3 regions of the Sphingomonas sp. PAMC26645 genome follow, and region 1 is predicted to be linked to each of the others. Evidence: riboswitches for the same ligand, from Rfam matches in the RefSeq annotation. Region 1 holds a riboswitch; each other region holds the start of a gene.
The links. Region 1 has a riboswitch for cobalamin ahead of E5673_RS17875 (TonB-dependent receptor). Riboswitches for the same ligand answer to the same signal wherever they lie in the genome.

Region 1 (3,272 bases):
CAGCACCGAATCCACGCACGGATTGGTCGAGACGATCCCCCCGCCTACTCCCGCGCCGGGGGGGGTTGCGCAGCCCCCGATCAGGAGTGCGAGGAGGATCGCTCCGCGCCTCACTTCAGGCGCAACCGCACGCCGCCATAGGCCGCGCGGCCGTAATTGCCGTAGCCGGCGATCGTCTCGTACCGCGCGTCGGTCAGGTTATCGACGCGGCCATAGACCGCGAACCGCTCGCCGATCGGCAGTTCCGCACGCACGCCGGCCAGCGCATAGCCGTCGAGACGTGTGGTATTGCTCGCCTCGTCGAAGCTGTCGCCGACCATCGTCACGGTGCCGCCGACGGAGAGGCCGAACGCGAACCGATAATCGGCATCGACGCTCGCGGTCTGCTTGGGGCGCCGTGCAAGATCATTGCCGAAATTGTCCCCAATCGAGCGGTTCTCGGTGTCGATATAGCTGTAATTCGCCGTCAGCGTCAGCGCATCGATAGGGCGCAGGGCGAGCGTGAATTCAACGCCGTCCGCCTCGGCCCGAGCGACGTTGTCATACACGCCGAACGGACGGTTGGCGCAGATCGAATCGGCCGTCTCCAGCTCGGCCGGGCTGCAATCGCGGAAGTCGATCTGGTTGCGCGTGCGGCGATTGAAGTAGGTCACCCCGACGCGGCCGCGGTTACCGAGGAAGGCTTGCTCGACGCCGACATCGAAGTTGCGCGCGGTCTCCGGATCGAGGCCGCGGTTCCCGTAGTCGGAGAAGAGCTGGTACAAGGTCGGTGCCTTGAAGCCCTCGCCATAGCTCGCGCGGACGGTGGTGCCGGTCCGCAATGCCAACGCTGCGTTGGCGCCGAACGTCGTGTGGCTGCCGAAATCGTCGTGGTCGTCGTTGCGGACGCCGCCGGTGACCGTGAGTACGTCGACCGGCTTGACGATCAGTTGGCCGTAGACGCTGGTGATGCCGGTATGCGCGAAGGTGCTGCCGTCGTTGAAGCGGCTGTTCTCGCGCTCGACGCCTGCGACGACGCGCACTTGGTCGAGCGGACGGAAGTCGCCCTGATACTCGTAGCGTTCGCTGCGGCCGCGGCCGAGAAACGTCACGTCCCCGCCGGGCTGCGAGTAATTGTCGCGGTTGATGTCGGCGATCGTGAACGCCACGCGGTTGTTGAATCGGCCGTCCGCGAGGTTCGCATGCAGCCCCGCATAGCCGTACAACTCCTGCGTAGTGGAGTAAGCGGGGCTGTCTGCGACCACGAACGTATTCGGGTCGAAACCGTCGTCGATGTCGACGCGGCTGTCCGCGAAATAGCCGCGCAGGTCGAGGCCGATGCCCGGCGCGAACTCGACGCCGACCCGCCCGGTCGCGCCATATTGTCGATAGCCGTCGCGCTCGGTGCCGCTGGCCGCGGACGAGATGCCGTCGGTGCGCAGATATCCGCCGGTCAGCGATCCGGATACCGGACCCGACTTGCCCGACACGCCCGCGCTCGCGAACACGCTGTCGGCATAGCCATATTCGGCGTTGGCGCGGGCTTGCACGCCTTCGGTCGGCGCCTCGGTGATGATGTTGACGACGCCGCCGAGCGCCTGGCTGCCCCACGGCACCGAGTTCGGGCCGCGCAGGATTTCGATCCGCTCGACCGAGCTCGAAAGGAGGTTGCCAAAGTTGAAGCCGCCGCCGGTCGACGAGGGATCGTTGACGCGCACGCCGTCGATCACGACGAGCGTCTGGTCCGCCTCGGCACCGCGGATGCGGACGCTGGTCAGCGCGCCGACCGTGCCGTTGCGCGTCACCGTAACGCCCGGAGTGGTCGCGAGCAGATCGGACACCACAGTGGTCTGGCGGCGCTCGATCTCGGCGCGGTCGATCACGGTCACGGCCTGGCCGATCTCGCTCAGCGGTTGTGCGGCGCGGGTTGCGGTGACGACGACTTCGGGAGCGTCGGGGTCGGGAATGTCCTGCGCGTAGGCGGGCGATGCGATCGCCGCGGCGCTCAGGAGAAGGAAGAATTTCGTCATCGGCTGCGTCCTAACCAGAACCGCCAGCGACCATTCGCCGGGCGGCCAGACGTCTCTCGCTCGAGGAAACCCGGCATGACCGGAGCACTCGTCCGCGCCGGACACCCGCCCGCGCAGTGGATCGACCGTGAGAGGCAGGTCTCCTGGCTTCCGGGTCGCCGCGCCCACCCCACCTTCCCAGGCCGAGACCCAGTGGCATATCGGGGTGGCCGCTATCCGGTCACAGTTGCGGGTACAGCGCCGGTCTTGCAGACATATCCGCGCACCGACTTCCCTTTTGATCCCGTCGCCGGGAACCCTTCACGGGGGTGGCATTAGTCGTGCGCCAGACACGGGTCAACGCGGGGGCTGCTGATCCTCCCCCTGGCGGGGGAGGATCGTAAGCTCCCTCACCGTCCATCGCACCACCCCGGTGGAGGCGTGTTAGTCGGGACGTCGCTTTCCCTACCTTGTTCTCCCGCGAAGGCGGGAGCCCAGTCTGGGTCCCCGCCTTCGCGGGGAAACATGCTGCCTTTCTTTCCCTGGCTGCGGGCGGATTGACTCTTACCGAAGCCCGTAGCGCAGCCCGACCCAGATCGTCCGCGGCGTGGCGCGCTCGACGATTTTAGCGCCGCTGATCCCTGCCTCGACCCGCTCGTTGAACAGGTTCTCCCCGCGCAGTTCCGCAACCAGCGACCGCAGGATCGGCAGCGCCGCATACGCGTCCAGCGTCGTCGCCGGATCGAGCACCCGCGTGTTCTGGTCGTCGTCATACTGCCGCCCGATATGCCGCACCGTCAGCGACATTGCCGCCGCATCGCGCCGCCAGTCGACCGTCCCTGACACCTGGTCGCGCGGGGTCTGCGCCGGACGCAAACCGTCCAGAGCAGCCGTAATCCCCGCCCCCTCGACCTTCGAATTCGTATGCGACCACGACGCCTGAACGCCCCACAGACCCGGCCGATACGACGCATCCAACTCGAACCCATGCGCGCGGATCGCGTCGAGGTTCTGGCGAACGCGGTAGGTCGTCACCCCCGGCAATACCTGCACCGGACTGGTCGTCGTGACGTTCGCCACCGCATCCTTCAGCCGGTTGTAGAAATAGGTCGCGGCGATGCTCATCCCCGGCGCAGGCGTCAGCGTGACACCGCCCTCGACCCCGGTCAGTCGCTCCGGCGCCAACAGCGCGTTCGCCGCGGTCGCGTCGTTGCCGACGCGGAACGGCCGATACAGTTCGTTGAGCGTCGGCAGTCGCCACCCGCGATACCCGGCCGCGCGCAA
Region 2 (3,272 bases), 1.1 Mb from region 1:
CGGCCGAGATGGCGCGGGTCTTTGATCTGGCTCCAGAGCTTGCCGTCGGAGAAGGTGCCGGCGCCGCCCTCGCCGAACTGGACGTTGGATTCGGGGTTGAGCACGCTCTTGCGCCACAGACCCCAGGTGTCCTTGGTACGCTCGCGGACGACTTTCCCGCGGTCGAGGATGATCGGGCGGAATCCCATTTGCGCGAGGATCAGGCCAGCGAACAACCCGCACGGCCCTGCGCCGACCACCACAGGGCGGGGGCCGGTGTAGCTCGCGCCGCCCTTGGTGACGAAGCGGTAGCCTGTGTCGGGGGTGCGCTGGACGTGGCGATCCTTGCGGAAGCGGGTTAGGACGGTGTCCTCGTTCTTCAGCGTGACGTCGACCGAATAGACGAGCTGGATGTCCATCTTGTCACGCGCATCGTGCGCGCGACGCGCCACGGTGTAACGGATCAGGTCGCGTGGGGTGACGCGCAGGCGGTCGCGGATCGCGGCGGGGAGCGCTTCGTCGGCGTGGTTGAGCGGCAGCTTGAGGTCGGTAATGCGGAGCATGTCGGTCGCTCTAGCGCCGCGCGGCGCGATCCGCCATCGGGTGCGCGAGAGGACATGACCATGCGGACCGACGAAGAACAGAATGCCAAGAGCGCCAAGCGCAAGGAGGTCCACGACCGGATCGTCGCGAGCAAGACGATCGAGAAGGGGCTGGTCATCGTCCACACCGGCAAGGGCAAGGGCAAGTCGACTGCCGCGTTCGGCATGGCGGTGCGGATGATCGGTCATGGGCGCAAGGTCGGCGTGGTGCAGTTCGTCAAGGGCGCGATGGCGACCGGCGAGAAGGCGGTCTTCGATGCGTTCCCCGCGCTGTGCGAGTTCAAGCCGATGGGGGAGGGGTTCACCTGGGACACCCAGGATCGCGCGCGCGACATCGCGGTGGCGCGCGAGGCGTGGGACGAGGTGAAGCGGATGATCGCCGATCCGTCCTATGCGATGGTCGTGGCGGACGAACTGAACATCGTGTTGCGGTATGAGTATCTGCCGGTCGACGAGGTTCTGGCGGTGTTGGCGGCGAAGCCCGAGATGACGCATGTCGTGGTGACCGGGCGGAACGCGCCGGATGCACTGATCGAGATGGCGGATCTGGTGTCCGAGATGACGCAGGTGAAGCATCCGTTCCGGTCGGGGGTCAAGGCGCAGGCGGGCGTGGAGTTTTAGGCGGCTTCGTATTCTACGGCCCGTTATGACCACCGTCCGTCATCCTGACAAAAGTCAGGACCCAGAGCCACGGAGGCCACCGCCCGTTACCCTGGGTCCTGACTTTCGTCAGGATGACGGGAGGGCGTGGGGACGGCTCGCGGACTTCTAACGGACGTAGCCGTGTCTTGCGTCGTCTCCACCTCCCGCCTATCGCTGCCCCCGCGACAGGTTCCCCCGATGCTCGCGCGGAGGGGGATGAAAATGGGAACGGGAAACACCCGGCTGCCCCTGCAACTGTACGCGGCGAGCCATCGTGCCTCATGCCATTGGGATGTTCCCGAGAAGGCGGCGCGGACGGCGTTGACCCGCGAGCCAGGAGACCTGCCCGTCGCGGTCGTCTTTCGTCCGGCCAGGGTGCGCCGAACGGACGGGTAACACCCCGAGCGACGACATCGCTTCGCGTCGCGCGGAGGCTGGAGGCGTGCGCCTTTCGCCCTTCGCGCGGTGCGGGATCGACTGTCCGAAGGGGTTCCTATGCCAAGTTCACGTCATTCCAATATCGTCCGGGCACGGACATGCTGAAGCCGGTCGAAGACGGCGTTGCCGTGGTCGCGTGCAACACGTGCCGCCATTCCACCGATGCGCGTGACGACGAGCAGGGTCAGCGCGGCGGCGCACGGCTCGTTAGCGCGCTGAAGGCGATGCAGGCGAGCGATCCCGCTTATGCCGACGTGGCGGTGCAGGAGATGCCGTGCCTGTTCGCCTGCCAGGATTTCTGCACGATCCACCTCCGCGCGCCCGCCAAGGTCGGCTATGTGCTCGGCCGTTTCGAGCCGACCGAAGACGCTGCCCGTGCGATCTTGGATTACGCACGGCTCTACGGCGAGAGTGCGTTCGGACAGGTGCCGTTCAAGCAATGGCCGCAGGGCGTGAAGGGCCACTTCATCACCCGCACGCCGCCCGCCGGGTTCGTCGTGGAATGACCTTTTTTCCGACGGCCGGGGCATTTCTAACATCCTTGAGCGCGTTGCCGCAGCCGGACGAAGCTGCTCGATTGGCGGCAGTGGCGCGGCAGGGCGAACTGACCAAGCCGCCGGGCTCGCTCGGGCGGTTGGAAGAGATTGCCGTCTTCATGGCCGGCTGGCAGGGCCATGAACGCCCGCGGCTCGATCGCGGCCGGGTGGTGATCTTCGCGGGTAATCACGGCATCGTCGATCGCGGCGTCAGTGCGTTTCCGGCCTCCGTCACCGCGCAGATGGTGGCCAATTTCCAACATGGCGGTGCGGCGATCAATGCGCTGTCGCGCGCGGCGGGGCTCGATCTCAAAGTCGTTCCGCTCGACCTCGACCGGCCGACCATCGATTTCACCGTCGCCCCGGCGATGTCGGAGGAGGAATGCCTCGATGCGATCAACGCGGGCGCCGCAGTCGTTGCGGACGCGCCCGACCTGATCGTGCTCGGCGAGATGGGGATCGGCAACTCGACCTCCGCCGCCGCGCTGTGCCTCGCCAGCTTCGATGGCTCGGCACGCGACTGGGTCGGGCCCGGTACGGGAGTCGACGACGACGGCATGGCCCGCAAGATCGCGACCGTGGAGGCCGGGCTGGCGCTGCACCGGGACGCACTGACCACCCCGTTCGAGACGCTACGCAGGCTTGGCGGTCGTGAACTTGCGGCGATCGCTGGCGCGGTCCTCGCGGCGCGTCTGGCCGGCGTACCCGTCATGCTCGACGGCTTCATATGCTGTGCCGCGGTCGCGCCGATCGCCGCTGCGTGCCCGGATATCCTCGCACATTGTCTTGCCGGCCACGTGTCGGCCGAGCCGGGTCATGCGCGCCTGTTGCGGGCATTGGGCCTCGATCCGCTGCTATCGCTAGGCATGCGGCTCGGCGAGGGAAGCGGCGCGGCGACTGCGACGTTGCTCGTTCGTGCGGCGCTGGCGGCGCATGACGAGATGGCGACCTTTGCCGAGGCGGGGGTCTCAGTCGCGTGACCGGTTCGCACATGCTGTACCTGATGCGGCATGGTGCTCCCGTCCGCGAAGGCCTGTTGCTGGGGCGAACGGACGATCCGGTAACGGAGGCCGGT
Region 3 (3,272 bases), 1.3 Mb from region 1:
ACCTTTGAAAGATCGGGCATTGGTATTCTCCTGCGAGCACACGCACGCACGACCATCGGGGCCGCACGCGTTCGTCGCTCAAACGGAGTACCGTGCCGCGACCATCCCCTGGATCGTAGCAAGAGCGACCATAACGCTGGCAGGTCTCCTGGCTCGCGGGTCGAGGCTCGACGTACGCCTTCCCAGGTTTCCCCAGTGGCTGCCCTTGCGTAAAGGGCGTGTGCGTCTCGCTCACCGCTTACAGTTGCAGGGACAGCCGCGGCATTGGGAGGAACTCCCGCACCGCATTCCCATTCAAGCCCCGAAGGGCACCGGCGCGATCTGTGAGGTTCGGTGAAACCGAGCCTCGGGGGTGGGTTAGAGCAGTTTAGCGGGACTGCCAATTCGCATATCGCTAGTTTTCGATCCTCCCCCGCCAGGGGGAGGTGGCACCGGAGGTGACGGAGGGGGCGTACACGGAACAAACGTGATCGCCGTCCTCCCCCTCCGTCTGGCAAGTGCCAGCCACCTCCCCCTGGCGGGGGAGGATTCGAAAGCGCGTCGAGCTTGGGGAACGGAAGAGCTAGCCTATCCGTGCACGACTTCGATCTCGTCGAAGCGTTTCCAGCGGTAGATCGCGAAGCTCAGCACCCAGCAGAGCACGAACAGGCCGATGATCGCGAAGCCGAGGCCGTTGAAATTCTCGCCGAGCGCCGTTGCGACGTCCCATATGCCGCCGGTGTAGCCGAGCTTCGATCCGAGCAGCGCCAGCGTCTCGATACCGCCGATCGCGATCGCAACGATCGCGGAGATCAGCGTGATGGTGATGTTGTAGTAGAGCTTGCGGATCGGCTTCACGAACGCCCATTCATAGGCGCCGAGCATGACGACGCCGTCGGCGGTATCGACCAACGCCATGCCGGTGGCGAACAGCACCGGGAGGACGAGGATGACACCGATCGAGAGACCGTCGGTGGCCTGGCTTGCGGAGAGGCCGAGGATCGCGACCTCCGTCGCCGTGTCGAAACCCAGGCCAAACAGGAAGCCGAGTGGCGCCATGTGCCAGCTCCGCGTGACCAGCCGGAACATCGGGCGGAACAGACGTGCGAGCAGCCCGCGGTTGCCGAGGAGGAGGTCGAGGTCCTCCTCGACATAGGTGCCGCCGCCCCGGACATGGCCGAAGGTGCGCCACACCGAGCGGAGGATGATCAGGTTCATCGCGGCGATCGTGAACAGGAACACGGCTGAGATGACGGTCGCGACCACCCCGCCGACTTGCTTGAATGCCTCAAACTGCGACAGCGCATTGGCGGTCAATGCGATCGCGACGGCCGCGATCAGCACGATCCCCGAATGACCGATCGCGAACCAGAAGCCGACCGCGATCGGGCGCTGGCCGTCCTGCATGAGCTTGCGCGTCACATTGTCGATTGCCGCGATGTGATCGGCGTCGACAGCATGGCGAAGGCCGAGGCCCCAGGCGAGCAGCGCGGTGCCCAGCATCAGCGGTTGCGCGTGGAACAGCGAGAACGCCCAACACCATGCGGCGATGTTGGCCGCGACCAAGCCTGCGAACATCCAGCCGATGCGCTTTCGTGTCGAACCCCGCGTCGGTCGTTCCATCGTCAAAGTCGTCATGCAAAAACCCCGCAGCGTCCGACGAGGACCGGGGCCTGCCGCGAACGGCCGGGACATACGACGACCGGACGCCATGAGCGGCCGACGCACGACGCCGATGCGGCCCCCGCCACATGGTCGTCGCTCAGCCAGTGTCACGCAGGCGGCGTTCACCGTGCCTCGGCCACCCCCTGGACCGGGACAAGAGCGACCAGACGCCGGCAGGTCTCCTGGCTCGCGGGTCAAAGCTCCTCGCCACGCCTTCCCAGGTCGTCGACCCAGTGGCTGCCCTCGCGAAAAGGGCTCGTGCGTCTCGCTCACCGCTTACAGTTGCAGGGACAGCCGCGGCATGGGACGGCGAACCGTCCGCACCGCATTCCCAATCAAGCCCTTCCGGGCACCGACGCGATCACGGGAAACGGCTCGAAGCCGCGCCCCGCGTGTTCGGTACCCTGCTTTGGGTCGCGTGCCAACGGCCGTGCTATTTCGCGAGGCCGAGTTGTTGCAGCATGAACGCCTGCCACTCGGAGTTCTGGCGATAGCGCTCGAACCGGCCCGACTTGCCGCCATGGCCTGCCTCCATGTTGACGCGGAACAGCAGCGGGTTCGTGTCGGTCTTGAGTTCGCGGAGCTTGGCGACCCACTTGGTCGGCTCGTAATATTGCACCTGACTGTCCCACAGCCCGGTGCCGACATACATCGCCGGATACGCCTTCGCCTTGACGTTGTCGTACGGCGAATAGCTCAGCATGTAATCGTACGAGGCCTTCTGCGCGGGGTTGCCCCATTCGTCGTACTCGAAGGTGGTCAGCGGGATTGACGCGTCGAGCATCGTCGTGACCACGTCGACGAACGGCACCTGCGCGATGATGAGCTTGTAGTCGGCCGGCGCCATGTTCGCGACGCCGCCCATCAGCAGCCCGCCCGCGCTGCCGCCCATCGCCGCGACGCGGTCCTTGGCGGCATATTTCTGCGCGACGAGATAGCGGGTGACGTCGATGAAGTCGGTGAAGCTGTTCTTCTTGTTGAGCAGATGGCCGTCGTCATACCAGCCGCGGCCCATCTCCTGCCCGCCGCGGATATGCGCGATCGCGTAGATCACGCCGCGATCGAGCAGGCCGATGCGACCGGGGTCGACGCCCGGATCGCTTGAGATTCCGTAGCTGCCATAGGCGTATTGGAAGAGCGGTGCGGTGCCGTCTCGCTTGGTTCCCTTGGCGTAGACCAGCGACACGGGGATCCGCGTGCCGTCCCGCGCGGGCGCCCAGACCCGTTCGGTGACGTATTTCGCGGGGTCGTAGCCCGGCACCGGGGCTACCTTCAATACTCGGCGCTCGCCGGTCTTGGCGTTGACCTCGTAGGTCGTGGTCGGCGTGACCAGCGAGCCGTAGGTGTAGCGGACCCACGGCGTCGCGGTCTCCTCGTTGACGTCGAGCGACATGCGATAGGCGGGCTCGTCGGCCGTCACCGGCGTGGACTTGCCCGCATCGTTCAGGACGCGGATCATGCGGTTGCCGCCCTCGCGCTGGTCGATCGCGACGAACCCGTCGAACGGCTTGAAGCCTTCGATGAAGACGGTGTCGCTGGCTGGCGTCAGGTCGCGCCATGCGGCTGTGCCCTTGGCCAGATCGAAGTCGGCGACGGTGACGAGCTTGTAGTTCTTCGCGGCCTTGTTG

Region 2: another riboswitch for cobalamin. It lies ahead of E5673_RS12970 (DUF1636 domain-containing protein); the one in region 1 lies ahead of E5673_RS17875 (TonB-dependent receptor).
Region 3: another riboswitch for cobalamin. It lies ahead of E5673_RS12150 (HoxN/HupN/NixA family nickel/cobalt transporter); the one in region 1 lies ahead of E5673_RS17875 (TonB-dependent receptor).

The regions. Positions count from the first base shown of each region.
Region 1 is NZ_CP039249.1:3,913,831-3,917,102, forward strand. Features, by position in the region: gene E5673_RS17870 (ABC transporter substrate-binding protein) at 1-114, opposite strand, end outside; gene E5673_RS17875 (TonB-dependent receptor) at 111-2,009, opposite strand; cobalamin riboswitch at 2,125-2,325, opposite strand; gene E5673_RS17880 (TonB-dependent receptor) at 2,553-3,272, opposite strand, start outside.
Region 2 is NZ_CP039249.1:2,802,814-2,806,085, reverse strand. Features, by position in the region: gene E5673_RS12980 (NAD(P)/FAD-dependent oxidoreductase) at 1-542, opposite strand, end outside; gene cobO (cob(I)yrinic acid a,c-diamide adenosyltransferase) at 597-1,202, shown strand; cobalamin riboswitch at 1,394-1,588, shown strand; gene E5673_RS12970 (DUF1636 domain-containing protein) at 1,760-2,167, shown strand; gene cobT (nicotinate-nucleotide--dimethylbenzimidazole phosphoribosyltransferase) at 2,164-3,177, shown strand; gene E5673_RS12960 (histidine phosphatase family protein) at 3,189-3,272, shown strand, end outside.
Region 3 is NZ_CP039249.1:2,635,047-2,638,318, reverse strand. Features, by position in the region: gene cobW (cobalamin biosynthesis protein CobW) at 1-20, opposite strand, end outside; cobalamin riboswitch at 121-331, opposite strand; gene E5673_RS12150 (HoxN/HupN/NixA family nickel/cobalt transporter) at 568-1,617, opposite strand; cobalamin riboswitch at 1,799-2,016, opposite strand; gene E5673_RS12145 (S9 family peptidase) at 2,078-3,272, opposite strand, start outside.